Regions from separate parts of the Weissella ceti genome, predicted to be linked through region 2. Evidence: predicted binding sites of a transcription regulator. Region 2 holds the regulator's gene; the other holds the start of a gene.

Region 1 (15,628 bases), 490 kb from region 2:
ATTGGCTTACGTTGGTGTTACTTACGCTGTTTACCGTGCGTTGCCAGCAGAACAAATCATTGCTTTGCAAAACAACTCAACATTCGTAATGGCTACACAAGCTTTTGGTGAATTTGGTGGACGTGCTTTGAGTATCACAATCATCATCTCAATGTGGGGAACATTGAATGGTAAGATGATTGCTTTCCCTCGTATGGCATACGCAATGTCAAAGGACGGATTGTTCCCTAAGTACTTGTCACGTTTGAACGCGAAGACACAAGAACCAATTGCGGCAATTCTTTCAGTTGCGGCAATAGCTATGTCAATTGCCTTGTTCACTAACTCAGCTGACCGTCTATCTGACATTGCTATCTTCACTATCTGGATTTTCTACACAGCGGCATTCTTTGGAATCTTTATTCTACGTCGTCAAAGCAAGAAGAACCCAGATACACAAGAAGCCCCATTGTTTAAGACACCTTTGTACCCAATCACACCATTGGTTGCGATTGGTGGAGCGATGTTCGTATTGATCTCAACCCTTCAATCCGACTTCCAAAGCGTTATGATTTCAATGGTTATGGTTGGACTTGGTTTGCCAGTCTACCACTACTACCGTAAGAAGAATAACGTACAATAATTTATAATTAAAAAAGACCTCAAAAATTATTTTGAGGTCTTTTTTCTAAGTTAGAGATAAAGCACATAAGCGGTCATTGAGCCGAAAGAGTAATCAAAAAAGTAAGGATATTTAGAAATGAATGTATTGAAAAAGATTTTTGGCGTTGTTATGCCATTGGTAGTTGGCTGCGGAATTGCGTTGCTACTTAACGCATTTGTATTAACGATTGTGACGGTAGATGGGGAATCAATGGAACCCAATCTTCATGATCGAGATAAAGTTGTAGCCCTGAAGTTCAAAGATGTTACGCGCAATGCCGTCATTCTATTTGAAGCAAACGGTGTTGATCCAAAAGCTCAAGGGCAGAAACAAAAGCTGTATGTAAAACGTGTAATCGGGGTGCCAGGTGATGAGATTACTTACACTAACGAAGGTGACTTGTTTGTAAATGGTGTGAAAGATCCACAAAACTATTTAACTGAACCACAAAAAATTAATGGCACACTAGATATGTTGCAAGGAGACCTAGCCAGCCAAGGATTTACGTTAGCGAGTTTGTCACAACAACAAAATTGGCTAGCACCAACAACGGTTAATAAAGTGCCCGCAGATTCATATTTTGTGATGGGAGATAACCGCGCGATTTCAAATGATAGTCGTGCTTGGGGATTCGTACCCAAGGATAAGATCAAAGGCGTTGTATACGCACCCTTCTGGATTGAAAATGATGGGCTAATCAATTAGATGGAGCAATTTTGACATGTATTTTTTACTGTGCTATGCTAGCAAGCATGTCAAAGAAGGAGAGCACTTTTTATGTTTAAAATGACTGCCACACAGAAGGATATTGTAATGCGCCGAGAGGCACTTGCAAAATAATCAGATCAAAATGCAATTGGCCTCTCATAAGTTTGCATAGACTTTTGGAGGAATAATAAATTGACTACATCTACTTTAAAAAATATTGGATTTACAGCAGAAAATCAGGTTGATCTTGATGCGAAACAGATTATTGGGCGTGTTTCATCACAGGCACAGAACTTGTACCGAGTTTTGACAGAAAATGGTGAAACGTATGCCAAAGTCTCTGGGAAATTTGCATATCAGGTGACACAACTAAGTGAATATCCGGCCGTAGGCGACTTCGTCGTGTTAGATGCAATGACTGATAACACTGACCAAGCCGTTATTCATAAAGTTCTGCCACGTAAAAGTCGCTTAGCACGTGAAAGTGCCGGGGATTCGTCAGAAGAACAATTGATTGCGACGAATATTGATAAGATTTTCATCTGTATGTCTTTGAATGAAGACTATAATTTACGACGATTAGAACGCTATCTAGCAATTGCTTGGAACAGTGGTTCAATGCCGTATATCATCTTAACCAAGACCGACCTGTGTGCCGACTTAGATGATAAGTTAGCTGAAATAGCAGAAGTTGCGATTGGTGTTTCCGTTATTTGTACAACCAATGCAGCTGAAAATGGCTATGCAGAGATTGAAAAACATCTTGAATCAGGTAAAACGTCAGTCTTTGTTGGATCATCCGGTGTTGGGAAGTCGACATTAATCAATCATTTTAAGACTGGTGGTGAAATTACCACAGATCGATTACGCAATGATGATAAAGGCCGACATACAACAACTCAACGTGACTTGTATGTCTTACCACATTATCGCGGTATGGTTATTGATACACCGGGGATGCGTGAACTTGGTATTGGTGCAGCAGATATCTCTCAGGTATTCGAAGATATTGATGACTTGGCTAACATGTGTAAATTTAATGATTGTACCCACACGTCTGAGCCTAAATGTGCCGTAAAAAAGGCGATTAAAAATGGAACGTTATCAGAGAAACGATTAGATAGTTATCAAAAGCTACAATTAGAATCTGAATACGATGGCATGAATGCCAAAATGATTGAACAAACCAAGCTTAATCGCATGCTAGGTGGGAAGAAGTCTGTTCAGAAAATGTTGAAGGAACATAAATACTAAATGATTAGTGTGTGATGTTTCGAAAAACAGAAAAGCCGTAAACACAGTTTTAATACTATGTTTACGGCTTTTTTATTTACTTAATTTTGGATATACCTGTAGTGATTACGCTCAATTGGGCTTACGTTTTTAGTATGAAAGCAAGTTATCTAATAACATGCGATATTCATCCGAAACAAACATTGCATAGTACAGTAACGCATCTACATCATCATCAGTGATGGAGAAGTCGAATAATTCTTTCACGTCCCCATAAACATTATCCATGAATGTATCTGAATCGACGTCTTTTTGTTTTTCAAGATATGCTAGGAAGGCTGCCTGACTGTTTTCAACTTCTTCAGGCTCGACCAGAACTTTAATGAATTCAGTTAAATCATCCTCCGCAAACAATAACAGTTCTGAAAACGGCTCTGAATATTCTTCGTTCATTGATGCAATCATTAAGATACGTTTCGTTTGTTCATGTGTGATTTCAGGACTAACTATTGATAGAAAATCGCCATAGACATGAGGGACACGGATGGGGTCCTTGGCGGCAATTTTCTCAGCAAGGTAATCCGTAATCGTGTTGAGTGCTTGTTCAATGTCCTTGGTGGGTAAGAACGTGGCTAGTTCTTCTTCTAATGTTGGAGGTGCCATTTGCGTTTCAATTAGAGGTTCGATTAATGTTGCGTATTCATCCGAAATGAACGTAGCGAGATATAACATCACATCAATTTGATCGGATGAAATGGCATCGTTAAATAGTGTTGGTGTGAAGGCATAGATTTCAGATAGGAGCGAGTCAGTATCTAAATCTCTGTGTGTTTCGATGAAGGTTAAGAACTGGTCTTGAATATCTGCGGCATCATCATTAGGTGCGATGTCTGTTAAAAAGTCGCGTAAATCATCAGGCGATGTTAGATTTAGCAAACGAGCAAAAATATCATCGTAGCCATCTTCGACTAAAACCGATAGAATGTGTTGGCTATCAACTTCGTTTAAAGGCATGGCTAGAATTTCTGAAAATTTTTCTTGGATGTGCGTAAAGCGTAAGGCTGTGTCAGTCTCATTCAGGTAATCAAGGTGTCCCTTTAACTTGGTAATGGCATCTGGAATGTTTTCAACGGGGATGAATTCTGCCAGTGTTTGGGTAAGTGATTGACTCATATTAAAGACCTCTATTCATTAAAATGTGAACTTCTATACTCATTATACTGAATATGACGGGTTTATGATGCACTTGGTACTTTACATTGAAAGCAACTTTAGTATTGAAACAAAAGGGCATCATTTTTTGTACGTCAATCCAATTAATTTTATGACTAAAGTATGCGGTGAATACCCAAGGAAACTTTCGTATTTTGTTATACTAGTAAGTGGAATAATTGATACGGAAAACAGCTACATAATTATATGGGATAGAGTGTCATGAGTTGTCTTAAGAAAGGGCTAGGGTGGCAAAATGTTAAATTTGAAGTTCGGCACAGCTAGTGCTGATCATGAATATGCCTTGTTAGAGGACATGAAACAGTTACTGGAAGCTGATCCAGAAGCGCAATTATTTTATATTGTGCCTAACCACATCAAGTTTGAAAGTGAAATTAATGTCTTAACACGACTATCCAAAATGATGGGGCATGAAGGCCGTGCAATTGCAGTACCACGAGTACAAGTATTTTCATTGAGCCGTCTGGCCTGGTATTACATGCAAGATGATGCGTTGTATCAAAATGCGAATGTCTCAAAAGACGGTTTAGCTATGTTAGTGCAACGACTTTTACGTGACGCTAAAGATGAATTGGCACTGTATGGCAACATGTTGTCGAAGCCAGGATTTATCAGTCAATTTACAGACCAATTATTAGAAATTAAACAAGCCAACTTATCTTGGGATGAAGTGACCGCATTAAGTGAAGATGATCAGACACCTGAAACTTTGCAACGTAAGATGCATGATTTGAGCTTAATTGGGGAACGCTTAGAAGATTATCTACAAAAACAAGGACGCTATTTGAATTCAGACCTACTTCAAGCACTGAAGTTATTTTTGCGTACCGATAAAGTCGATCTATCAAAGCATCATTTCTTTATTAACCGTTATTCACAAATGACCAATGGAGAAGCCGGGGTCGTTGAGTCGTTGATTACGGAAGCAGCTAACGTTACTTTAGCTTTGCCATCAGATGCAGGATCAGCAAGCTTACGTGAAGCGCAAACAGATGAAAATGACTTGTTCTTTAAACCGAAGGTATTAGGGCGTCGCTTCCAATATGTGGCGCAAGATGCAGGGATTGAAACCAATGTTGTTGGGATTGATGCGCAACGTCAAATGAGTACAACTATGCATAGTGTAGAAGACTTCTGGATTCACTATGAACAAACAGGAGTACCGACTGAAGCTGGTATTGTGCAAAATGATGAACTACTGGTGTGGCAATCAAATACGGCCTACCAAGAAATTGAACAAATGGCGCGTCAAATTCGTCAAGAAGTCGCCACTGGCGACGCACGTTATCGTGACTATCTATTGATGGCTCGTGATTTGAACCCATACACGAACATGATTCCTGCGATTTTTAAGCGTATGGGTATTCCATACTTTATGGATGCGGATAAGCAAATGAACACGCATCCATTGGTTGCGTTTATTAAGCAACTATTGGGCTTGGAACGTCTAACGACACGGACAATCATGCAATTGTTGAAGAATGAATTGTTAGTACCAAGTGAGATTGAAATTACAGAATATCGTGAAGCATTAGCAATTACTGAAAACTATGTGTTAGCTAAGAACATTCAAGGATGGCAATGGACATCAGATGACGCATGGCAATATGACTGGAAAGCAGCCTCGGTTGATAATGAATCAGCTCAAGCAAAATTATCTTTCCGTAATCACCAATTGGCTTTGATTCATGAGCAAGTGAGCCAAGTCATCGTACCGTTCTTAGAAACAATGAAGAATGCGCAAAACACAGAGATGATGGTGCGTCACCTGTACCGTTTCTTAACCGAAAATGGGGTGAGTGATCGATTGTTAGGCTGGCGTGATGAAGCGATTGAACAAGGAGACTTGTTCCGTGGACAACAACCAGAACAAGTTTGGCAAACGTTGATGAACCTATTAGATGACTTTGTGGATATCTTTGGAAATGAAAAGATGTCGATCTCTGACTTACGTGAAACGTTAGTCGCCGGATTTGATAGTGCTACTTATACAGGTATTCCAGCTACGATGGACCAAGTGCGTATTACTGAAAGTGGAATCGTGCAAGGACAAAACTATAAGACAGCCATTATCTTTGGCGCCACTGCGCAACAATTGCCCGCAACAACACGCACGAAGGCAATTTTGAATGATGGTGATCGTGAAACATTACTACCGCTATTACCAGAATCCGCAAAATTACGTGATACCGCAGATAAACAGATGGCTGAAGAATCACTTTTGATGTATAACGCGATGATGAGTACAACTAATCGTCTAATTTGGTCATATCCAACTAGTGATGGTGATAGTGGATTAAGTGCTTCTAGCTACATAGTGCGTCTGCAAGCACACTATAAGAACCTTGCAGTAAAGGCATTTGCGGCCTTACCAGATCCAACGAGTGATGATGTGGCCCAATTCGTGGGCTCACCCGCAACAACATTGGCGCATGTGATTCGTATGGCACAAATGGCGCAATTGAATAAATTACCAGTAAGTGCGGCCTGGCAAAGTGTGCAACAACAAGTCTCTCAACTAGAACCGAAGATGACAATGAATTTGATGAAGAGTCTGTCATACCATAACCAGGTTTCAGCGCTATCTATGAATTTGGTGGACGCCATCTTTGGTCGTGATTTAAAGTTATCAGTCTCACGTCTACAAACGTATGCACGCAACCCATATGAATTCTTCTTATCATATGGACTGAAGCTGAAAGAACGCCAAGTCTTGCAACTGACACCCGCGGATAAGGGAACTTTCATTCACGCAGGTTTTGAGCACTTCTTTATGACATTGATTCAGCAGAATCAGGTGTTAGGCGAATTATCAGACGCTGAAATTAAAACGCGTGTTGCAGACTCAATGCATACAATCTTGAATGGGGATGATGCATCGCTAGAAATCTTTAAGAGTTCTGCGCAAATGACTTATTTGACGGAACAAATGATTAATCAAGTGGCGAATACGATTTTGAAGATGAAGCGTGGTCAACCAACAAACCATCGTGTACAAACAATTGGTGTTGAAACAACCTTTGGTTTGGGTGAAGATGGATTACCACCCGTTAAGTACACACTAGATAATGGTAATTTGACGCTACGTGGAAAGATTGACCGTATGGATATTATGAAGTCGGGTGATCAAGAATTCGTGACCGTGGTGGACTACAAATCAAGTGCACGTGACTTTAAGTTGAACAAGGTTATCGCAGGGCTTGAATTACAATTGATGACGTACTGGGCGGCACTGTCGCAAAATAGTGAGACACCAGTTGGTGGGGCACTATATTGGAATGCACAAGCACCTTGGATTAAAGCGACTGATTTATCAACGACTGACAATTGGGCTGAATTGGTGACTGCTAGTGAATCAGTTCAAACCACCAATGCCAAGTATGCTGGAGTATTAACGAAGGATGACGCCTATCTTGAAACGCTAGAACCACAAGAAGGGCAACCTAGTCTATATGGTTTCTCACGCACCAAAACGGGTGCCATTAGTAAGACTGGAAACAATACCTATGATGAAGATGAATTAGATATTTTGACGACGTTCAATGATTATCAAATTCGTCGTATTGGAAATGAAATTCTGACGGGAAACTTCGCCTTAACACCGTTTAAAGAAGGTAATGAATCAACCGGACTAACGAATAGTCCATACAAGCCAGTTATGATGTTTGATGCGGCGATTGGAAATCAATATAACGATATTAGTGCATTCCCAACGAAACGCGCTGATGCATTGCAATTCATGCAAGAAGAGATGGAGGAAGAAGAATGAATTTTACACCGACTCAATCAGCAGCGATTGAAACCAAAGGGAAGAATATTCTAGTTTCAGCCTCAGCCGGGTCTGGAAAGACGCGTGTTCTTGTTGAACGTGTGTTGCAACGCTTGTTAGCAGGCGAAAACATCAATGAATTCTTGATTGTTACCTTTACGGAAGCTGCTGCAGCCGAAATGAAGGAACGTTTGGAAAAGGAAATTCGTACAGCATTACAAGATGCACAAGACGACCAACGGCAACATTTATTGAAGCAATTGCGTTTGTTGAATGTTGCCAATATCTCAACGTTGCACGCGTTTGCTTTACGTTTGATTGAACAATATCACTACACCATTGATTTGGATCCACAATTCCGTTTGTTAGATGATGCAGAACGTACTTTGTTGATGCACAATGTGTATCAAAATTTGTTAGATGATGCGTATGAAAATGACGACGATGGTTCATTCAAAGCGTTGGTAACGCAATTTAAGTCTGCCAGCCAAGATGATGGGCCATTACGAAATGCCGTGTTTACGTTGTTTAACTTTGCGATGGCACGACCAGATACGTCTGAATGGTTAGGTGCGTTAGCAGACGCTTACCAACACGATAAGCCGTTTACCCAAACTGATTTCTACCAAACAGAAGTATTGCCACTCTTGAAGCAAGAGTTAACTGGATTAGCGACTGAAGCAGAACGGGCATTACGCCAAGCGCCAGATACTGGTGAAAGTGAAGCGGCGTTAAACCGTAAAGCTAACTTTGAAAATGATGCAGACTTCTTTGTAAGTGCCAATCAAATGCTGGCTAACCCAGATTTGTCATGGGATGACTTACGTCGCTTTATTCTCAATTCAGAACAACCAACTAAATGGGGTGCTGCCCGTCATGCGAAGGCTAAGGCAAGTCGTTTTGATAAGAAGGATCCTGTTGAGGTTGAGCTGCAAAATGAATGGAATGCGGTTAAAGTCGGCCGTGATTATCGTCTTGATCAACTAAGTAAATTACGTGCTAAGTACTTTGTGCTGGACGAGGCAGGACAAAAGGTCGCCTTGGCAGGGGCAGAAAAGACGCTGCGCGCCTTAGTCGACTTTACAGAAACTTTCCGTGCAGCCTTCTTGGATGAGAAATTGGCTCAAAAGACGGTTGATTTCAATGATTTGGAGCATTTTGCGCTCCAAATCGTGCAACAAGAAGCAGTGGCCACTGAATTACAAGGTCGTTATCGCGAAGTGATGGTCGATGAATACCAAGACACTAACCAACTGCAAGAAGCAATTCTAGGGCGCATTGCTGGGGATGATAATACTTTCCAAGTGGGAGACATTAAGCAATCAATCTATAAATTCCGACAAGCTGATCCATCATTATTTGGAAGTAAATTACATGACTATCCAATTGATGAACAAAGTGATGTCATTACATTGCAAGAAAACTTTCGTTCACATCCAAATGTGACGAAGTTTATTAATTATATTTTTGCGCAAGTAATGAGCGAGAACTTAGGGGATGTGGAGTACACAGGTAGCGCGGAATTGGTCGCTGGGGCAGATTACTATCCAGAGGAAGTAAGCAAGCATGCAGAATTATTGGTTTACTTAAGTGATGAAGGTGAAGGCGAAAATAAGTACTCAAGTACAATTGGTCAAATACGTCTAATGGCTTCTAAAATCAAGGAATTGATGACTGATCCAGCTACGCTAATCTTTGATCGTGAAGAAAAAGAATTACGTCGCCCAACTTATTCAGATATCACCATCTTGGTACCAACGAAGTTGCAAAACTTAGATGTCATTGATGTCTTCAATAAGCTAGATATTCCATTGGCCGTTGATGGGACCGAGAACTTCTTCCAAACAACAGAAATTTCAGTCATGTTGAGTTTATTGCGTGTGATTGATAATCCACATCAAGATATTCCGTTGGCAGCGGTATTGCGTTCACCAATGTACGACTTGAATGAAAATGATTTAGCCTTGATTCGTCTCCAAGACCGTCAAGGTGATTTCTATCAAGCGTTGGTTAAGTTCCACGAAAGTGAGATTGCTGATTTAGCGCAAGCGGATATGCCGGAAAAGGATATGGCGAATGCGAAAGCAACAGTTGCTCGCTTTATGGCGCACTTAGCCGAATTTAAAGTTTTGGCAACGCAAAATCAATTAGTTGATTTAGTTTGGCGTATATTTGATACAACTGGTTGGTTAGACTACATGGGTGGGTTGTCATCGGGGCCACAACGCCAAGCAAACTTGCATGCATTATATGAACGTGCAGCTAGCTTCCAACAATCTAACTTTGTTGGTTTGTATCAATTCGTCAGCTATATTACAGAGTTGCAAGAAAAAGAACGTGATCTAGGTGTCGCAGATGCGAATGTCACTGATAACAGTATTCGATTGATGACAATTCATCGTTCTAAGGGATTGGAATTCCCAATCGTCTTCTTGTTGAACAGTACACGTGATATGGTTTCAACGAATGAAGTTAAGGGTGATGTTTTAGTTGATGCATACGCTGGAGCAGGTGTGAATTATATTGATACTGAACATCAATTGGAATTACCAACGATTCAACGTGAAGTCGTTAAGACCGCGCGTCAAAAAGGCGCCTTTGCCGAACAATTACGTGTTCTGTATGTTGCCTTAACCCGTGCTGAACAAGAAGTGTTCTTGGTTGGTTCATATGACACGGCGAAACAAATGTTAGATAAATGGCAGTTAAGCCAACATGGTCAAGATTGGATGTTACCAGAATGGGTTCGTCTACAAGGAAAGTCATACATGGACTTAGCGGGTATGGCATTGCTTCGTCATCCAGACGTTGAGGCGCGAACACAAGTAACTGATGGCGAAGTGGACTTATTAGACATTAAGCCGCTAACTCCGAAGGGTGAGTTGGTAAAATCAGATGATGAGTCAGCCGAAAAATTCGAAGCCAACAAGATGCAATTCAAGATTGAAGCCAAGACTTTCCTTGAACTACAAGAAGTTGAAAAGGAACAATACGCACCAACGTTACAGGCAGAAGCAACGACTGAGTCGCCAGTAATGACGAGTGTAGATGTGACGAATTGGCGTCCGATTTTGGACTATGATTATAAGTTTGATTCTGCGACCCATGCAACGGCATATCAATCTGTGTCTGAAATTAAGCGTTTGTTCGAAGATCCTGATTTATCAGAAGGACGTGTTCTAGCTGATAAACGTTTGGATCCAGAAGAGCAAACAGGTTTGCGATTTGTGGATGCTGAACTCTCAAAGCCAAAGTTTATGCAAGAAGTTACGATACAACCAAGCGCGGCGGCAATTGGAACGGCAACTCACTTAGTCTTACAACGCTTGGATTTGTCACAAGGTGTACCGAATGAAGCCAGTGTCCAACGTCTGTTGGATAGTCTTGTCGCAACGGGATTGTTAGAAAAAGCCATTGCGCAAGAAGTGCGAGTTACGGATGTCGTGAAGTTCTTTACTGATTCTGAACTAGGGAAAATGATGCTTGCAAATCAAGCAACGTTACAACGTGAAGTGCCATTTTCACTTTTGCTAGATGGAAATATGTTATACAAGAATTTTGATGGCGATGATCGTGTATTAGTCCACGGAATTATTGACGGATACTTTAAGGTCGGTGACGAAGTTTGGATGTTTGACTACAAAACTGATCGCATTAATGGGCAAGAAGAAGGCGCTTTGTTGAAGAAACGTTATGCTGGCCAATTAAATATCTATGCTCAAGCATTGATTGCGATGGGGATGCCACAGCCAAAGGTGTTTATCTACGCATTGTCTGCCGGACAAGCAATTGAATTAGATTAACGAGAAAAATATTTATGAAGAAACAGCTCTATATAAGGAGCTGTTTTTTTTATTGTGTTAAATTGTGAGTTTTTTCACTTGAATGCGTTTATTATATTTGTTATGATTTAATTGTGAAAAAGTTAACAAGTTAATTGGAGGAGAAAATCATGAAGGCAGCTGTAGTACGACAAACGTTAGATGGATATGTTGATGTAATCGATAATTGGCAACCACGTCAATTGGCGTTTGGGGAAGCGTTAATTGATATGGAATATTGTGGACTTTGTCATACAGATTTGCATGTTGCCAATGGTGATTTTGGAAATCCAAACGAATTTAATCCACGCGAATTTAATCGAGTTGTCGGGCATGAAGGTGTTGGGATTGTTTCTAAGCTTGGAGAAGGAGCGTCTGACTACTTGAAGTTAGGTGATCGTGTCTCAGTTGCTTGGTTCTATGATGCTTGTGGAAACTGTGAATTCTGTAATACAGGAAATGAAACATTCTGTCGTAAAGTTCGCAACTCTGGTTACTCAATTGATGGTGGAATGGCACAACAGGCAGTTGTTAATGCGAAGTATGCAGTGAAGGTGCCAGATGGTTTGGATCCAATGGAAGCCTCTTCAATCACTTGTGCTGGTGTGACAATGTATAAGGCTTTGAAGGTTGGAGAAACGAAGCCAGGACAATGGGTCTCAGTTGTTGGAGCAGGTGGCTTGGGGAACCTTGCGGTGCAATATGCACACAATGTATTTGGTGCACGAGTTGTTGCAGTTGATGGTAATCCAGAGAAGTTAGAAGCAGCGCACCAAAATGGGGCCGAAATTTTGATTAACCGTAAGACAGAAGATGTACCAGCGGTGATTCAAGCTAAAACGGGTGGTGTTCACAATGCCCAAGTGACTGCCGTTAATGCGCAAGCGTTTAATCAAGCGGTAGAATCACTACGCCCAATGGGGAAGTTAGTTGCGGTTGCTTTGCCACAAGGTGACATGGATCTAAATATCGTTAAAACAGTATTGGATGGTATCTCAGTAACCGGTTCACTTGTTGGAACGCGTACTGATTTAGCCGAAGCATTCGAATTTGGTGCACAAAAGAAGGTTAAGCCAATTGTGCAACGTGCCGATATTCGTGATATCAATGATGTCATTGATGAAATGCATAATAACAACATTACAGGCCGTATGGTCTTTGATTTTACTAGTCTATAAACATGAGAAAGGCGCAATAGTATTAACTATTGCGCCTTTTGTGATTATTCAGTTTCAATCCAATATTGATGCTTTTGTGAGTAAAAGAAAATGCCTGGAAACCTAAGTTTCCAGGCATTCTTAATTTTGTTTTGACCTTAGATTATCCTTCGAAGATCCAAGATGCGTTATCCTTAGCCAACAATTCGTCAGCTGCGGCAGGTCCCATTGAACCTGAAACGTAGTTAGGGAAGTCTGCACGTGAGTTATCCCAAGCGTTTTGTACGGCGTCAACGAACTTCCATGCAACGGCAACACCGTTCCAGTCAGCGAAGTTTGATCCGTTTCCGTCCATTGCATCGTGAATCATACGTTCGTATGGTTCAGGAGTAATGGCCTTGTCTTCAGCAGATACTTGCCATTCTAGCTTAACTGGACGTAGTTCGAAGTTTTCAGAAACCTTCTTGGCGTTCATTGTGAATTCAACCTTACCAACTGGGTCGATAAGAATTGAAAGCACTGGGTTTACCAAGTTGTCACCAGCCATTCCGAAGATGTTGGCATCCTTCTTGAAGACAACGTCAACACGAGTTTGCTTAGCAGCAAGACGCTTTCCTGAACGGATGAAGAAAGGCACACCTTCCCAACGATCCATATCGAATTGCAACTTACCTGCAACGTATGTGTTGTTTTGTGAATCAGCAGGAACATCTGGTTCATCCAAGTAGCGACGTTGGCTACCATCAGCAGATTCACCATATTGTCCACGGACGAAGTTTTCAGCAACTTCTTCAGCTGAGTAAATCTTCAATGAATCGAATGCCGCGTTCTTAGCAGCACGGATTTCCTTGTCAGTGAAGTTTTCAGGCTTTTCCATGGCCAACCAACCAATGATTTGCATAGTGTGGTTTTGGATCATGTCGCGCAAAGCACCAGAAGTATCGTAGTAACCGGCACGTTCTTCAACACCCAACACTTCTGAAAGTGTTACTTGGATGTTGTCGATGTAATCCTTGTTCCAGGCGTTATCGATTAGGTTGTTACCAAAACGGATAGGTGCGATGTTTTGGACCATTTCCTTACCAAGGTAGTGGTCGATACGGTAGATTTGATCATCATCAAAGGCAGCTTCCAATTCAGCTTGTAGTTCTTCAGCTGTATCGTAAGAAACACCGAATGGCTTTTCAATCATCAAACGGTTAAATTCACCGTTTTCAGTCAATAGACCTTCTGACTTCAAGTACTTAGCAATAGTACCGAAGAAACGAGGGGCAACTGACATGTAGAAAATACGGTTACCCTTCAAGCTGTACTTGGCATCCAATTCATTGTTCAAGTCCAACATAGGCTTGTATGATGCTGGATCAGTGATGTCTTGGTTGACGTAGTAGAAGTGTGAGATAAATGCTTCAGCATTATCTTGATCTTCTACGAAACTAGCGATTGATTCACGAACCATTTGGCGGAATTCGTCGTTCGTTAGGTCTTGACGTGCAGCACCAACTACTGCGAAATGCTCTTGAAGGAAGCCCTTCTTGTAGAGGTTGTAGACTGAAGTGTAAAGCTTACGCTTTGCAAGGTCTCCAGTTCCACCGAAAAATGTCAATAATGTTGTGATTTCTTCAGGCACGATAACGACTCCTTTTTAGCAAAAAAATTAATGTTTCCCATAACCAACTCGTCCCATACTAAATGGGGCATTTACATAGCCTATTATAAACTTTTTTTGATGTAAACGCTATCTTAATCTTGTTGGCTTGCAGTGATAATTCAGTGTGAATGAGTGACTAGTCTTCTTGTGTAAATGCCTGCGTACTTTGGATGGCGGCATGCCAGCCGTTTAATAAATGTGTACGCTTTTCTTCAGGCATATTTGCAGTGAATTGACGTCCTTTTTCCAGGTAATGAGTCATATCTGCAATATCTGACCAAAAACCAATTGTACGGCCGGCCAAAAAGGCTGCACCTAAGGCTGTTGCATCTTCATCCATGGCACGATCGATACGGATGTCAGCAATATCAGATTGGAATTGCATCAAGTATGGATTACGGGATACAGAACCGTCTGTTAGTAAAGCTTTCGGCTGGATGTTGGCTTCTAGGCACATGGTGTTTAAGATGTCTGCAGTACTGTAGGCGATTGATTGTAGTGTTGCTTTAATGAAGTCATTCTTGGTAGTACCTAATGTTAGGCCAAGGGCAGACCCTTGTGCATGAGGATTCCAATAAGGTGCACCCAAACCATTAAATGCGGGCACGACATATACTTCATCTTGATTTATTGATTTTTCTGCTGCACGCCAAGCATCAACCTGATTGTCGATCAAGCCCAATTGGTCATTTAACCATTGCACTGCAGTTCCTGCAGAGAAAATAGAACCTTCGAGTGCGTGGACGGGATGATCGTTGACATGATATGCAATGGTAGATACTAGACCATGTTTAGAATGGATGATTTCATCACCGGTATTCATCATCAAAAAGGCCCCGGCTCCATAAGTAGCTTTCACATCACCGGCACTTAGTCCTAGTTGACCAACAAGCGATGCATTTTGGTCTCCGATTAAGCTAGCAATCGGTACTTTTGTACCAAAGAATTGAACAGGGCTAGTTTCCCCAACAATTTCGCTACTTTGATGAATTTCAGGTAATAGGCTACGAGGGATGTTAAATAATTCCAAGAGTTCATCATCCCAAGTGAGCGTCTCTAAATTCATCAACATGGTACGAGAGGCGTTGGTTGTGTCTGTAACATGTACAGTTCCACCTGTTAGTTGCCAAGTTAGCCAAGTGTCAACAGTACCAAATGCTAATTCACCAGCTTCCGCAGCTTCCTGTGCGCCATCAACATGATCTAAAATCCAACGAATTTTCGTTGCCGAGAAGTATGGACTTAATGGTAATCCGGTGCGTGTTTGAATTAATTCACTCAAACCAGCTTTAATATATTTTTTAGTGATGTCTTTTGTTTGGACAGAAGCCCAAGAAATGGCATTGTAAATAGGCTGACCGGTTTGCCGGTTCCAAATCAATGTTGTTTCACGTTGGCTCGCGATTCCAATCG
Region 2 (15,628 bases):
AAAGATTGAATGGCTGTCTCGAGTTCTAGTCGTTGTTCACGAGCAATGTTTCGATGTGACAAAAGTGCTGCAAGGTCTTCATTATGAATAAGTGGGTTTTCTAGGCTCATGTACGTCTCCTTAAATGTGCCGCCAAAACTGTTGCTATGTGTCGTTGGTTTAACCACTAATAATATTATCATCAACCGACTTTTTACACAATGGCTAAATTATATTTTCATCGAGGTTATAAAACATTCAAGTACATTAACTTTATAGCGTGGTATAATGAGTCAACAAATAATTTATATTAAAAAGAGGCACTATTACATGAGTGATTCAGTTTCCAAAACCCAGTACTTACAAACCATTTTAGAATTAAGTGGCGGCGATGAAACAACAAAGATTTCTAATAATCAAATCGCTGATCACTTGCATGTGACACCATCTTCTGTGTCTAACATGCTTGCTAAATTGCAAGAAGCTGGGGAAGTTAGCGTTGTTCCATACTATGGAGTAACGTTGACAGAACCGGGACGTCAAACCGCTTTACGTTTGATTCGTTCTCACCGCTTATTTGAAACATTTATCGTTGATAACTTGAAGCTACCTGTTTCAGTTGCTCACGAAAATGCGGATCATCTTGACCACGATGCAAGTGGTCTACTGATGGATGCCTTAGATAACTTCCTTGGTAATCCTAGCCATAGCCCGCATGGACTATCAATTCCTGACAACAAAAACCACTATGCTCCTGAACACTGGACAAAGTTGATTGATGCTGCCGATGGACAAGAAGTCACAATGAAGAGCTACACTGAAGATCTTGAATTATTGCAATATGTTGAAACTTTGGATTTGCCATTGAACTCAACATGGACGATTCGTGAACGCTTGCCGTTTGAAGGTCCTATGATTCTTGAAAATGGTGAACGTGAACTACAAATCACACAACACGCTGCTTCATTTATCTACATTGTTTAAATTAAAGATATAAAAAAACCATATCCCTAAGGATATGGTTTTTCTTTTATTTTATTACTTTGTTTTTGACTTTTCAGCCAACTTCTTTGAAGAAGAATATGCTTTCTTTAGTCGTAGCAAACGGAATACGGCACGCATTAATTGGAATCCTGCTAATACCATAATCCAAAAAATTGAAAATGCTTCAGTCATCATCTTCAACTTAGTCATTGGTGTTGTCTTTTGCAGACGCGCCTCTTTTTTAGATACTTGTAAATTCTTCATATGTTCTCCCCTTACTTAATCCAACGATTATCAGCGGTAAATGAATCCTTCGCTGCTTTCGGTGCATGCTCCCAATCGTAAGTCTTGGTTAATTCACCTTGCATGACAACACGTCCTGCTTCGGCTGTGTAATTACATGTAATCAGTGTAATTACTTTCTTACCGGGTACTTCATGTGTCCATTGTACATCAGTACTCTTAATTGTTTCTACTGCAGTCGCCGTATATTCATAAACATTAGTCATATCAGTTAGATAGATTTTTTGTCCCACCTTACCTTTGTAGTACAAAGGAGAGAACATCAATCCCTTACCTGTTTCGCCTTGAATAAAGTGACTTGCCAGTGAGTAGTTTCCTTCACCCATCTTTTGATTAGGATACATCGTTCCCGCTCCAAGTGACAAAACTAGATCATCAATCCCATGTGCGATTGGTACAGAAAGTCCAATTTCTGGCATCGCTACGAAGCCAACAAAATTAACTTTTCCCGCATTTATACGCGCTTGTAAAATTTGTTCTGCGCTTAATGACTGTACATCACGCCATTCATACTTTGCATCTTCCTTTTCCGCAGCCGCAATTGTTTCCTTAGAAACTTCGGGATGGAAATTTTGTAGTGCAAAATGGGCAATTTGATTATGAAAGATCAAACCAAGCGAGATAAGAATCAACACAATAAACATTGTAATGCGCATAAACTTGCTCTTAAAGAACTTACCAATTGCTTTCATATAGTAAACCTCTACTTATTATTAATTGTTCCCGTCAAATGTATTAATAAAGTATAACAGAGTTTGTAGTTCATTGGTAAGATCGACGTTTTGGACACGTACGTTCTTAGGTACATCAAGACGTAGTGGCGTAAAGTTCAAGATACCTTGAATGTTTGCATCTGCCAAACGTGTTGCAATTTCTTGCGCAACTGGTGCCGGTACTGTCAGGATAGCCACTTCAATACGTTGTTCACGAATTTGTACTTCAAGTTCATCCATGTCGTAAACTGGTACACCACTTTGAATTGTATTTACGATATCTGGGTTAACATCAAACGCTGCAGAAATACGCGCATTTGAACTTTGGTGGAAGTTAAAGTTTAACAAGGCGTGTCCCAAGTTACCAACCCCAACTAATGCAACAGATGCAAGGCTGTCTTGATTCAAGATATCACCAAAGAATTCCATCAATTCTTTAACATCGTAACCGTAACCACGCTTACCTAGTGCACCAAAGTAAGAAAAGTCACGACGGATTGTTGCTGCGTCGAACTTAACGGCCTTAGCCAATTCGTTTGATGAGATACGCGTTACACCTGAATCTAGCAGAATGTTTAGGTAACGGTAGTAAATTGGCAAACGCTTGGCTGTCGCCTTAGGGATTGCCTTATCAGTTGTTTGAATGTTCATTTCATCAGTCATTATTTTGTCTCCTACATCTTAAAGCCTATCCACTTTTATTTGTGAATATAAAAGATAACAACCTTACTATAACATATAGTAAGGTTGTTATGTGAATTAATTAACATTTATTATTTTCACAGACTATCTAGAATATAGATATCTGATGTGTTTTTAATTCTTTGGCTTAGGCTTACCTTTGTTCTTACGATGCTTGCGCTTAGCCTTTTTCTCTTGTGCAAAACGCTCTTCACGTGATTGCACTTCAGGCACATCTTTCTTCACAAACTTTTTAGTTTGTGAAGAACGTGTTGAACTTATAGGCTTTTCGTCAGATTCAGTCTTCACAACCTTCTTTTCACCTGCTGCCTTAGCAGCACGCTTTTCAGCATACTTGTCCGTACGACCTTCGCGCTTTGATGTACGTTCGGCTGTTGCACGTGACTTCGTCAACAACTTTGGTTGCCCTGTAATTTGTTCGATTTCAACCGCAACCAAACGGCGCATTTCACGCAAGTCATGATCGTTACCAAATGAAATCACAACACCTTCACGAGACATACGTCCTGTACGTCCAGCACGGTGTGTGTATGTTTCTCCCATACGAGGCAAATCAAAGTTAATAACGGCTGGCAAACCAGGAATATCCAATCCACGGGCTCCAACATCAGTTGTCAAAAGGAACTTTGACTTTCCTTCACGGAAAGCACGCATTGCCTTTTCACGTGTTGAACTTGAATCACCACGGACCAATGTGGCCATTCCAATGTGTTCGTGTGCCAGGAAGTTGGCTGTGTTCTTCAATTGCTTTGTTGTGTTGAAGAATACCATTGCTTGGAAGTTCTTTTGTGATGCAAGTTGACGCAAACGCTTGTTACGTTGGTCATTGGCCGTCAACCAGAATTCGTGCTTGATACGTGTTGGGATTGGTACATCACGTTGGTCGATTGTTTCGAATTCACGGTCAAAAATCTTGGCTGGAATCGCTTCATCTACGGCTGTTGCCCCAAACAAAGCTACTTGGATATCGTCATCTTTCGCAGTACGCCAGATTTGTTCGATTTGTTCCGCTGTTTCTTCACGTAGCAATTCATCAGCTTCATCCAAGATAACAGTACGTAAGCGGTGTAGCTTTAGTTTACCAGCACGTACCAATTCTGAAACACGTCCAGGAGTTCCAACAATCACTTCTGGGTGCTTCTTCAAACGATCCAATTGGTTCTTAACATTGGCTCCACCAGTAACTGACAAAACACGTAGCCCTAGCACAGTTGCCCATTCACGCATCACACGTGTTGTTTGCATGGCTAGTTCTTGTGATGGTGCCAAAACAAGCAATTGTTCACCATCTTCAGGTACTAATGTTGGCAAAATTGGCCATGTAAAGGCCAAAGTCTTACCTGTTCCAGTTGGTGCCAAGGCATTAATTGATGCCCCATTGGCCATTGGTTCTGCAACAGCAGTTTGGATTGGAGTCCAATCTGTAATTCCAGTTGCTTTTAATTTTTCTTCAAAACGTGTATCCATGTTTATTCCTTTACTTATCAGCTGGGAACACAATGCCCGCTGATTGACGCAATGCTGTCAAAACTAGATTTACACGTTGACTAAGCATTAAGAGTTCATTATATTCTGTTTCAGTTTCAGCAGGGTTTTCTAGCATGTCTGCAAAGACAGCTGCTTCAACAACCATGGGGTTATCTGGCCCTGTTTGTGTCAATTCGTGACGTTCACCCGCTTCATCTATGTAGACTGCACCATCAAGTTCAGCAATGCTGTCTACGACGATTGTGTCCTTACGACCACGAATTTCTGTCTCTTGGTATGAGTTACTCATCTTACCAAATTCTGCCACCATGTTAAAGTCTTGGTACTTCAAGATCGCAGTTCCACGCCCATCAGCACCATTACGCAACAAAGTTGGGAAATAGTGACTTTCAGTTGGCAAACCAAACAACTTTACAATCGCATAAATTGGGTAAACACCCAAGTCAGTCAAAGCACCTGCACTGAATTCGCGGGTCAAAACATTTGGTTCTTCTCCAGCCAAGTAAGCATCAAAACGTGATGAGTACTTTTCGTAGACAAATGTTCCACCAGAAATGACCGGCATTTCCTTTACTTGCTTTTCAATTGCTTGGAAAGTTGGTTGGTAGATATGACGTGCTGCTTCAAACATACGAACATTAGGGTGTGTATGTAGCAAATCATAGATGGCTTCAAATTCAGTTGGGTTTGAGAAGATAGACTTTTCAACGATGATGCTAACATCATGTTCAATTGCCATCTTAGCTTGTTCAAAATGCAAACTGTTTGGTGAAGCGATGTACACAACTTCCACTCCACTAGCATAGAAGGCGTCCAAATCAGTAAAGATTTCGGCGTCGACATCTAAATCAGCTGCAAATGCAGCTCCCTTGTCAGCGTTACGTGAGTACACATGTGTTAACTCATAACGACCTGTTTGTGCAGCTGCCTCCACAAACATCTTTGTAATCCAATTTGTTCCAATAATACCTAATTTAAGTGTCATGTTGGTACTCCTTTTCAGTCCTTTAATTAAAGGCAGAATGCGTTAATCTGCTTGTCTCATTATAGCATATCAAAGCGATGAGACCGCTATTGCTCTACTGAACTACCCACTAATTGACCAAATAAAAAACAGCCTTAGTCCAACTTGAACAAAAGCTGTTTCTTAACTAAATTAGTTCTTTTCAAACACTGTGATTGATTCCACGTGTGTTGTTTGTGGGAATTGGTCAATTGGTTGTACATCACCCTTGATGTGGTAGCCGTTTTCAATAATTTGAACGGCGTCACGGGCCAATGTAGCTGGGTTACAGCTAATGTACACGATGCGTTCTGGTGCCATACCAGTAGCAGCAACGATCAATTCTTCAGTCAATCCCTTACGAGGAGGATCAACAAAGATTACGTCCGGCTTGACGTCAGCGTCTTGCCATTCGACCATCTTTTCTTCAGCCTTACCAAGTTCGAACTTAACGTTCTTGATGTTGTTAATGTCAGCGTTACGCTTAGCGTCATCAACGGCACCGGCAACAATTTCGACACCGATAACTTCCTTAACTTGGTCAGCAATGGCCAATGAGATAGTTCCGATACCTGAGTAGGCGTCGATTACTGTATCAGTAGCCTTCAATTCGGCCTTTTCAGCAGCCATTTCGTACAAACGTTCAGTCATTTGTGGGTTAACTTGGTAGAATGAGTTTGGCCCGATGGCGAAAGTCTTTCCTAGCAATTGGTCACGGATAGTTCCCTTACCCCAAAGGATGTTGTTCTTTTCACCCATGATAACGTTTGTCTTTTCTTGGTTAACGTTTTGTACGATTGACTTCACTTCAGGCAATGCTGCGCGAATGTCTTGTACAATAACTTCAGCCAATGGTAACTTCTTTGAACGAGTAACCAAAACAACCATCATTTCGTGGCTGTAGTATCCACGACGAACCATGATGTTACGGATAGTTCCCTTGTGAGTTTCTTCGTTGTACGCTTCAGTGTGGTACTTACGCAAGATATCACGAACAACTAAGATAGCTTCGTCAATCTTTGGATCTTGGATCAAGAAGTCTTCGATTTCAACCAAACGGTGTGATCCACGACGGTAGAAACCAGTCGTCAACAAGCCGTTGATTTCACGTGTAGGGATTTGAGCCTTATTACGGTAACCCCATGGGTTATCCATCCCCAAAGTTGGTGCGATTTCAACGTCAACGTGTTGCTTGTTGAAAACGTCCGCAACTTGCTTTTGCTTGTGCTTCAATTGTGCATCGTAGTTCAAGTGTGCCAAAGGCGCAATTCCAGTCAACAATGCGTTTGCTTCAATTTCATTATTACGGTCTGGTGATTCAACCAAGCGCTTGATTACACGTCCGAAGGCGTATGTACTTGCAACTTTAGTAACCCCAACCAATACGCGTTCTCCAGGAACAGCGTTCGTAACGAAGATAGGAAAATCGTCTAACTTAACGACTCCATTTCCTTCGTAAGTGATGTCGATAACATCAGCTTCAATTTCTTGATTCTTAACAACAGGTGCTTTACGTTTCATTTCATTTTCTCCTTTTGGTTTTTGCGACAACCATAAGTGCCTAGTATAGCATACTTTTCACTCAGCCCCTATACTATCTTCTTCGTTGATTATAATTCAATCAAATAAAAAAGCAGACCCTTAGGTCTGCTTTCAATTACATCGCGCGTAATGCGGCAATGCGCTTTTCCATTGGGGGGTGTGTATCAAACAATCCACTCAATGGTGATTCTTTCTTCAATGGGTCACCAATGTAAAGACCAGCACTTGAATCCGAAACGTTTTCTGGACGCATTGGTTCACTACTACTAATCTTTTCTAACGCTGAAATCATTGCTTGTGGGTTACGTGTCAATTCAACGGCCCCTGCATCAGCTAAGAATTCACGATTACGTGAAATCGCTAATTGAACAATTGTTGCTGCGATTGGTGCTAAGATCAATGCGGCAAATGACAAGATAATCCCGACAATGTTCGTTTCACGTTCATCATTGCGACGACTGCTCATCACCCAGAAGTTAGTCGCGAAGTTTCCAACCATTGCAATCGCAGCTGTTAATGCAACGGCTAGTGTTTGCAGACGGATATCGTAGTTCTTAACGTGTGCCATTTCATGCGCCATAACGGCTTCTAATTCAGCACGTGTTAGGCGTGACATAATCCCAGTTGTTGCCGCAACTGCTGCAGTTTCGGGATTATTTCCTGTCGCAAATGCATTAGGACTTGGATCATCAATGATAAAGACACGTGGCATAGGAACTTTCGCCACCATCGCCATATCTTCCACAATGTGCCATAGTTCTGGTGCTTGATTAGGTTCTGTGATTTCTTGGGCATTATTCATGCTCATAACAACTTCTGAAGATTGGCTAAACATGTATAGCGCGTATACAAGTGCACCAACTGATGTCATTAAGACACCACTGACAATGTTACCCCACATGAAGTAACCAAACGCCGCTCCAACAAGCGCCATGACCAAGAAAAATCCTAAGAAAAGAAGAATCGTATTACGTTTGTTTTGGGCAATTTGCTCAAATAACATCGCTTCCTCCTAATTACTTCCCATCGTCTCCAAATGAAACTGTTGGGACTGCCTTTTCTTCAGTTGGTGTTTCCAAGAAAGCTTCGGCCTTAAAGTTGTGCACCCCAGCAACGATATTCGTTGGGAATGTTTCCAGCTTTGTGTCGTAGCTTGAAACTGATGAATTGTACAATTGACGCGCGTATCCAATCTTGTTTTCAGTGTTTGTCAATTCTTCCATCAACTTGTTGTATTGTGTTGATGCCTTCAAATCTGGGTATGCTTCCGCAACAGCGAACACACTCTTCAAGCCTGATGACAATTCGTTAGAAAGAGCCATCATTTGTTCGTGATCCCCAGCAGGTACTTGTGTCAATTGATTACGCAAAGACACAACCTTTTCCAATGTTCCTTCTTCGAACTTAGCGTATCCCTTAACAGTTTCTACCAAGTTTGGAATCAAGTCATTACGGCGCTTCAATTGTACATCGATTTGACTCCATGATTCCTTAACGTACATGCGTGACTTAACTAGTCCGTTGTATGTGTTGATCCACATCATAACGATGATGACTAGTACAGCAATTAAAATCCAAATTAACATATGAATCTCCTTATTTTTGTTAAATAAATAGGCCTATTTCAGGATTACTTATTTTACGTGACGGTTCCACCATAGGTGTCCGATTGAAGTTGACAATAGAATTCCAGCAGATCCTAGACAGAACCCAGCTGAAACGTCTGATAGGTAATGTACACCAAGTGCAACACGTGACCAACAAACTAAAGCAATCATAGCAAAAGCAGTTAGTAATACCAATGTTCCAGTCAACATTGTTAGATGAGCAGCACGCATCATGTAAACCATTGTTAACCCTGCAACCAACCAAAAGAACGTGCTTGATAGCATTGCGTGTCCTGATGGGAAACTAAAGCCAATTTCATTTACCAAGTGGTACGCTGGACGTGGACGTTGGACCAAGTACTTAACTGACAAAGTCCCTACGCCACCAACAAGAAAGAATGTTCCGGCAAACCATTGTGCCAACGCTTTATCTTGCTTACGCCACATGTATGATGCCATGATAATCACGACAACAGATAGGACAATAAAGTTTCCAAATAGTGAAATAAACTCAGCGAAATGTGTACGAACCAAGCTACTTCCAGTGAAAATCATATCGTATCCAACAGCATCAATTCTTCCAATAAAGGGTGAATTGTGCCAAACACCCAAAAACAAAGTTAGGAAGGCCAAGATCAATAGACCCGCCAACGCAACAAACCATCGACGGTTAGTTTTAGAAAATTCCATGTAAATCACCTATTCATTTTATTCTATAATATTTAAGTTAACGTTATTCGACTTAAATAGCCCTAAAAGACTACTAATATCAACGTTACCAACTTTTTTTATTTCAAGCAAGATAAAATATTTTTTCTGCATCATTAAGTTAATTTAAATCGCTTTGTATCAGATATATCTTATAAGAAACACCGTATCAAAGCGATATGTGACTCACATAGTCGTAGAACATTTATCATCCTTTTTGACAAGGAACAGACCTTGTCAGATTTATTGATTGGGGTGTACTATAAAAGGGCAAAGAAAAAGCAGCAGGTGTGTCCGCACCTACTGCATCCAAGAATTTAAGTGTGATTTGTGTAACCGACTACTCTTCTGAGTAGTCGGTTTTCTTTTTCCTCTGTAGTCCTGACCTCCGTATAAAATCAGCCGTCGCTACTTTTATACAGAACGTTCCCAAAGCAAAAAGAATCATTGAACTAGCCATTGCACATTCAATTATCACTTTTACACTTAAAGATCCTTTCCATTTATTCATGTTCTTCACCTCCAAGAATTTAATGAACGAGAGATGTGGACACTCAAAATGGTCTAAACCTATTTCTTGGCATGATAGGTTACAGTTGTAAACTGCCCTACCACATGACTTAATATACTGTGTTTTGTATCCCAACGCTATCGCTAAAACTGCACGAAATCATGAGTAAAATCATACACCTATGTCATCATGTTTACACTGATTTGATTTTCATAATACGGTCAATATAAGTTCAGATATTGTGTATTCCGATTCTGAATTTTCGTGATTCTCTCTGTTTAATTTTTCTATCTTTATCAAAATTAAAATACAAAAAAGTCTAAGGTTGATCATGATCTCTGACCTCCTTAGACTCTTTATTTATTTTTCATCTCGCTTATAAGACGACGTATATTGCTTAAGAGATATACTCTGTTAATTATTTTTATTGCGTTGTAGTTCACGAACTTGCATGTGTACGTCTTTGTTCCCACGATCCATGACTTTAATTTCGTTCACGTGTTGAACAGCAACATATGCCCCTACCAAAAGACCGACAATAATCATTACCCAAGCTAATACCATTTTTTCAAAACGAACCGCTAACCACCCTAGCACAATTACGACAAGTGTTAGAATCGTCAACAGATACATCGTGTAATGGGCATTTGATCCAAGTGAATCTTGGTAAAAGAACACCTCTGATGTCCCCAATACAATCAGTAGTGTGTACATGATGAACAAAATTCCTGTACTCAATTTCTTCATTTTTACAATTCTCCTATTCCGATAACAATTATCTACTTTGTAATCCTTTTAACCCTCATCTATTTAATTTACCATTTTATTGGTCGACGATTTATTTCAACCTTTTCAATAGAACACATCATTTTAAATTAAAACGCACTTACATGCTTTTAGCCTTTATATGAACTATCCTCGATCACCTTACAGATTTAATAAACAAAAAATAAAACGCGATAATTTCTCACACCCGAGAACGTTATCGCGTTTTTTATATGTACAACAAGACATCATATTTCTTACTCATTGATAAGAGAATCGTTGTCTTAATCTTAGTTCGCATTAAGTGATTTTTCAATTGCTACCCAAGTTTCATCTGAAATAACTTGGCCATTTGCAACCATTAAGTCATTACGATCAGCGCGATTAACAATCGCCATCAAATCAATTGGTTCATTTTGTTTTGTATCGATGTTAAGACGCTTTTCAATTTCGTTCTTAATTAATGCAAAAGTTGCAATTTGATAATCACGATACTTTTCCTGTACGAAATCACTATCTGGTTGATCTAAATAGCCAAAAGGAATTTTAACCACGCTTTGGACACGCCAATTTGCATCCCCTTTCTTTGTTTTCAAACCAGCTGGTACACGATGATATTCAATCGTTACGACCGCACTAGCATCCAACGTGTTTGATGCATCTCCAGTTACCTTAACTGTTTGATATTCATCCCAACGAATTTTATTTGGATTACTCAAGTCAAACGGTTCTGCTGTAATGTCTGTTTCAAATTCAATTAATTCTTCTTCAGGCGCATCATATAAAAGCACATTCGTCGGCACATTTAACGCCTTAGCGACTTGTGCAATTGTTTCAAATTTGGGATTTCCTGTACGCCAACGGTACAGTGTCTTTTCACTCAAGCCAGCTTTCAGTGCAAGTTGGCTTAGTGACAAGCCTTGCAAATCCGCCAACTGCTTTGTTCTCATAAAAATATCCATCGTGGTCTCCTTAGCCTATTTCCACTAATCGTCAGTAGCTTATAATGCACATCTTTTTCCCAAAAAAACACCAACGTCAGTTGATGTTTTGAGGTTAATTATTATAGGTTTGTGTATTCAGCAATAGTTGCTTGAATAGCAGCCAATTCTTCTTCAGCCGCAGCTTGCGTGTTACCCTTTGTTCCAACGTAGAACTTAATCTTAGGTTCAGTTCCTGAAGGACGTACAGCAACCCAGCTACCGTCGATTAATTGGTACTTCACAACGTTAGCCTTTGGCAAGTCCAATGGTGTACTGATTTGTGTTGAAACTTGTGTGACTGTTTGCGCAGCAAAGTCTTCAACACGTTCAACTGGCACTCCACCAAATTCAGTAGGTGCTTCCGCACGGAACTTAGCCATCAACGCATTAATCTTGTCAGCCCCATCAATTCCGCTGAATGTTAGTGACTTCGTGTCTTCAACAAAGTAACCATAGTTTGCAAACAATTCTTGTAGCCCATCAAAGACTGTCTTACCTTGTGCCTTGTAGTAAGCGGCAACTTCAGCAAACAAGACAGTTGCTTGAACTGAATCCTTGTCACGAACGAAAGGCTTAACTAGGTAACCATATGATTCTTCAAATCCATACAAGAATGTACGACTGTTATCATCTTCGAATTGTTGAATCTTTTCAGCAATATACTTGAATCCAGTCAAGACATTCAACATTTCAACATTGTAGTGATCCGCAATAGCAGTTGCAAATTCTGATGACACAATTGACTTCACAACTGCACCGTTTGCTGGCAAACGATCGGCATCAGCCAGAGCAGTCAAAATATAGTTCAATGTGACAGCCGCAATTTGGTTTCCACTCAATAGTACGTACTCACCATCAGGTTGGCGAACTGCCACACCCATACGGTCAGCGTCTGGATCAACACCAATGACAACATCCGCGTTTTCCTTCTTGGCCAATTCAATTCCCATAGCCAAAGCCTTTGGGTCTTCTGGGTTTGGCAATTCAACTGTTGGGAAATCACCGTTTGGCGCCATTTGTTCTGGCACCATGATTACGTTTGTGAATCCTGCTTGTTCTAGCGCTGGTCCTGCTACCTTAGCACCAGTTCCGTGCAATGGTGAGTAAACCAACTTCATGTCAGCCCCTTCCGCAGCAATCAACTTCTTGTTGATTGAAACTGTGGCTACTTCAGCCAAGTAAGCTGCGTCAACATCTGCACCAATCATTGTTAACAATGGGTTTTCATCAAATGTTGCATCGTCGGCAACAGGTACTTCAAACATATCAGCTTCACGAATTGAAGCAGTAATGATGTCTGATTCTGCAGGTGGCATTTGACCACCATCTGTACCATAAATCTTGTATCCGTTGTACGCCTTTGGGTTGTGTGATGCTGTCAACATGATCCCAGCATATGCCCCTAGATGACGAACTGCAAATGACAATTCTGGTGTTGGACGCAATTCATCAAACAAGTATACCTTGATATTGTGCGCAACCAATACACGGGCTGCTTCACGCGCAAAGCGTGCTGAATTATGACGTGAGTCGTATGAAATCGCAACACCTTGTTCCTTAATGTCATCACCTTGTTGGTCCATCAAACGCGCCAATCCTTCAGTTGCTTGGCGGATTGTGTAGATGTTCATACGGTTGATTCCGGCTCCCATAATACCACGCATACCAGCTGTCCCAAATGATAGTGCTTGGTAAAATGCATCTTCGGCCAACTTTTCATCCCCGGCCAATTGAGCCATTTCTGTTTGCAAATCTTCTGGTAGGTTTTCACGTTCTGCCCAAACTTGATAATTTTCTTGCCAACTCATAATATTTCTCCCTTTTATTTGTTTCCTAAAATTTTGTAATTACTTCATAAAATCATGATCTACTGCTAGGTCAAACTCTGTACGAACAGTGTTTAACGCTGAATGGATAACTTGATCCATGTCGAAGTAACGATATTGTCCCAATCGTCCGCCAAACAAAACCTTGTCAGATAGCTGACGCGCTGCCTTCGCATATTCCTTATAAACGTTCATATTACGATCGTCATTCACTGGATAATACGCTTCTTCGTTGCGGTTCCATTCTTTAGGATATTCGCGTGTAATCACTGAGTATCCTTCATCAGACAATCCATCAAAATGTTTCCATTCCATAATACGTGTGTACGGTGTTTCAGCATCTGTATAGTTAATAACCGCATTACCTTGCACATTATCAACCTCATGTACTTCAGTTTTAAATTCAAGTGAGCGGTATTCCAATTCGCCGAATTCATACTTGAAGAATTGATCAATCATTCCTGTATATACGATTCGTGGGAATTCAGCCAAATAAGCTTCTTGATTAGTGAAGAAATCTGTATTTACTTGCACATCAATTAGTGGATGATCTAATAATTGATCAAAGATTTGTGTATATCCACCAATCGGAATTCCTTGATAACGATGATTAAAGTAATTGTTATCGTAGATAAAACGAACTGGTAGACGCTTGATAATAAACGCCGGCAATTCAGTCGCTTTACGTCCCCATTGCTTTTCAGTGTATCCTTTAATCAACTTTTCGTAGATATCGGTTCCAATCAAAGAAATGGCTTGATCTTCCAGGTTACGTGGTTCACGATCACCCATGGCTCCTAGCGCAGCTTGACGTTGTTCTTCAATCTTCGCTTGTGCTTCGGCAGGGGTCTTTGTGCCCCACATTTCATAGAATGTGTTCATGTTGAAAGGTAGGTTATATAGTTCACCCTTATAGTTTGCAATCACTTGGTTTTGATACCCATTAAATGGTGCAAATTGACGGATGTAATCCCACACTTCTTTATTATCTGTATGGAAAATGTGTGCGCCATAATCGTGCACCGTTACACCGTGATCAGTGTGTGTATACATGTTTCCACCGACGTGTTCACGCTTTTCAATGACTAAGACACGCTTATTTTGTTTTGCGGCTTCGTGTGCGAAAATGGCACCAAATGGTCCAGCTCCGACAACTAAATAATCATATTCTTTGTTATTTAACATAGTTTTCCCATTCTTAGTACGATTATCGACGATATTCGTCGATGCCAATTTCACTATTACCAATAGTATATAACATTCTATAAGTGATACCAAACAAAAAAGACTGCGTTTTCATTCGCAGTCTTTTCAAATTATTAAATTAAGTTCAAGCGGGCAAAAATATCGTCCACATGCTTCAAGTGCCAGTTGTAATCAAAGGCTTCATCGATTTCATCTTGAGTCAGACGTTCAGTGATTGTGTCGTTTGCTTCGACCAAATCCTTGAATTGTAGTTGTTCGTCCCATGAACGTGCAGTCAACGGTTGGACCGTATCGTATGCGCCTTCACGTGACATACCCTTATCAACCAACTTCAACAACAAACGTTGTGAGTAGATCAATCCATAAGTACGATCCATGTTGGCACGCATTGTGTCAGGGAATACTTGTAAGTTGTTCAAAATGTTTGTCATACGGTTCAACATGTAGTCCAAGACACTTGTTGCATCTGGCAAAATGATACGTTCAGCACTTGAGTGTGAAATATCACGTTCGTGCCACAATGGGACGTTTTCCATTGCAGTTACTGAGTAACCACGTAGGACACGTGACAATCCAACCACGTTTTCTGAACCGATTGGATTACGCTTGTGTGGCATTGCTGATGATCCCTTTTGTCCACCAGCAAAACCTTCTTCAACTTCATGAATTTCTGAACGTTGTAGTCCACGAATTTCAACGGCCAATTCTTCAATTGTTGTTCCGATAACGGCAATTGTTGATAGGTAGTCAGCATGTAGGTCACGAGGCAAGACTTGTGAACCAATTGGTTCTGGTGTCAAACCAAGTTCAGCCATCGCAACTTCTTCAACGTGTGGTGGCACATTGGCAAATGTTCCCACAGCACCAGACAACTTACCAGTTTCAACTGAATTAGCAACACGTTCAAAACGTTCAATGTTACGAACAGCTGCTTGGTAGAAACGAGCCATTACCAAACCAAATGTTGTTGGTTCAGCGTGCACACCGTGTGTACGTCCCATCATTACAGTGTCCTTGTAGGCCAAAGCAATCTTTGCCAATGCATCACGGTATGCAACAAGGTCAGCCTTGATGATGTCGTTAGCTTGACGCAAACGTAGCGCTTGTGCAGTGTCAACAACGTCAGTTGATGTCAAACCATAGTGAATCCACTTACGTTCGTCACCCAATGATTCAGAGACGTTACGTGTAAAGGCCACAACATCATGACGTGTTTCGGCTTCAATTTCTGCAATACGTTCTGCATCAAACTTTGCATTTTCACGAATTTTGATCAAATCAGCTTCGGGAATCATACCTTCAACAACC

What was found. The regulator Rex, encoded in region 2, represses fermentation and respiration genes when NADH is low (regulators of the CRP and FNR family bind a similar motif). The targets are predictions, from matches to a motif close to TTGTGAANTANTTCACAA.
Region 1: the regulator Rex is predicted to act here: its motif matches at 11,501-11,518, upstream of adhP (alcohol dehydrogenase AdhP).

What each region holds. Positions count from the first base shown of each region.
Region 1 covers NZ_CP074441.1:41,686-57,313, forward strand. Annotated here, with positions in the region: gene KHQ31_RS00255 (APC family permease) at 1-622, shown strand, start outside; gene lepB (signal peptidase I) at 740-1,348, shown strand; gene rsgA (ribosome small subunit-dependent GTPase A) at 1,544-2,605, shown strand; gene KHQ31_RS00270 (hypothetical protein) at 2,735-3,757, opposite strand; gene KHQ31_RS00275 (PD-(D/E)XK nuclease family protein) at 4,053-7,586, shown strand; gene addA (helicase-exonuclease AddAB subunit AddA) at 7,583-11,389, shown strand; gene adhP (alcohol dehydrogenase AdhP) at 11,539-12,585, shown strand; gene zwf (glucose-6-phosphate dehydrogenase) at 12,728-14,194, opposite strand; gene glpK (glycerol kinase GlpK) at 14,352-15,628, opposite strand, start outside.
Region 2 covers NZ_CP074441.1:1,055,364-1,070,991, forward strand. Annotated here, with positions in the region: gene KHQ31_RS05500 (hypothetical protein) at 1-110, opposite strand, end outside; gene KHQ31_RS05505 (metal-dependent transcriptional regulator) at 310-963, shown strand; gene KHQ31_RS05510 (hypothetical protein) at 1,018-1,227, opposite strand; gene KHQ31_RS05515 (class A sortase) at 1,239-1,958, opposite strand; gene KHQ31_RS05520 (redox-sensing transcriptional repressor Rex) at 1,980-2,642, opposite strand; gene KHQ31_RS05525 (DEAD/DEAH box helicase) at 2,796-4,148, opposite strand; gene KHQ31_RS05530 (Gfo/Idh/MocA family protein) at 4,159-5,154, opposite strand; gene rlmD (23S rRNA (uracil(1939)-C(5))-methyltransferase RlmD) at 5,326-6,693, opposite strand; gene htpX (zinc metalloprotease HtpX) at 6,830-7,717, opposite strand; gene KHQ31_RS05545 (LemA family protein) at 7,731-8,300, opposite strand; gene KHQ31_RS05550 (phosphatase PAP2 family protein) at 8,349-9,011, opposite strand; gene KHQ31_RS05555 (hypothetical protein) at 9,955-10,287, opposite strand; gene KHQ31_RS05560 (helix-turn-helix domain-containing protein) at 10,596-11,267, opposite strand; gene KHQ31_RS05565 (phospho-sugar mutase) at 11,369-13,096, opposite strand; gene glf (UDP-galactopyranose mutase) at 13,136-14,299, opposite strand; gene purB (adenylosuccinate lyase) at 14,434-15,628, opposite strand, start outside.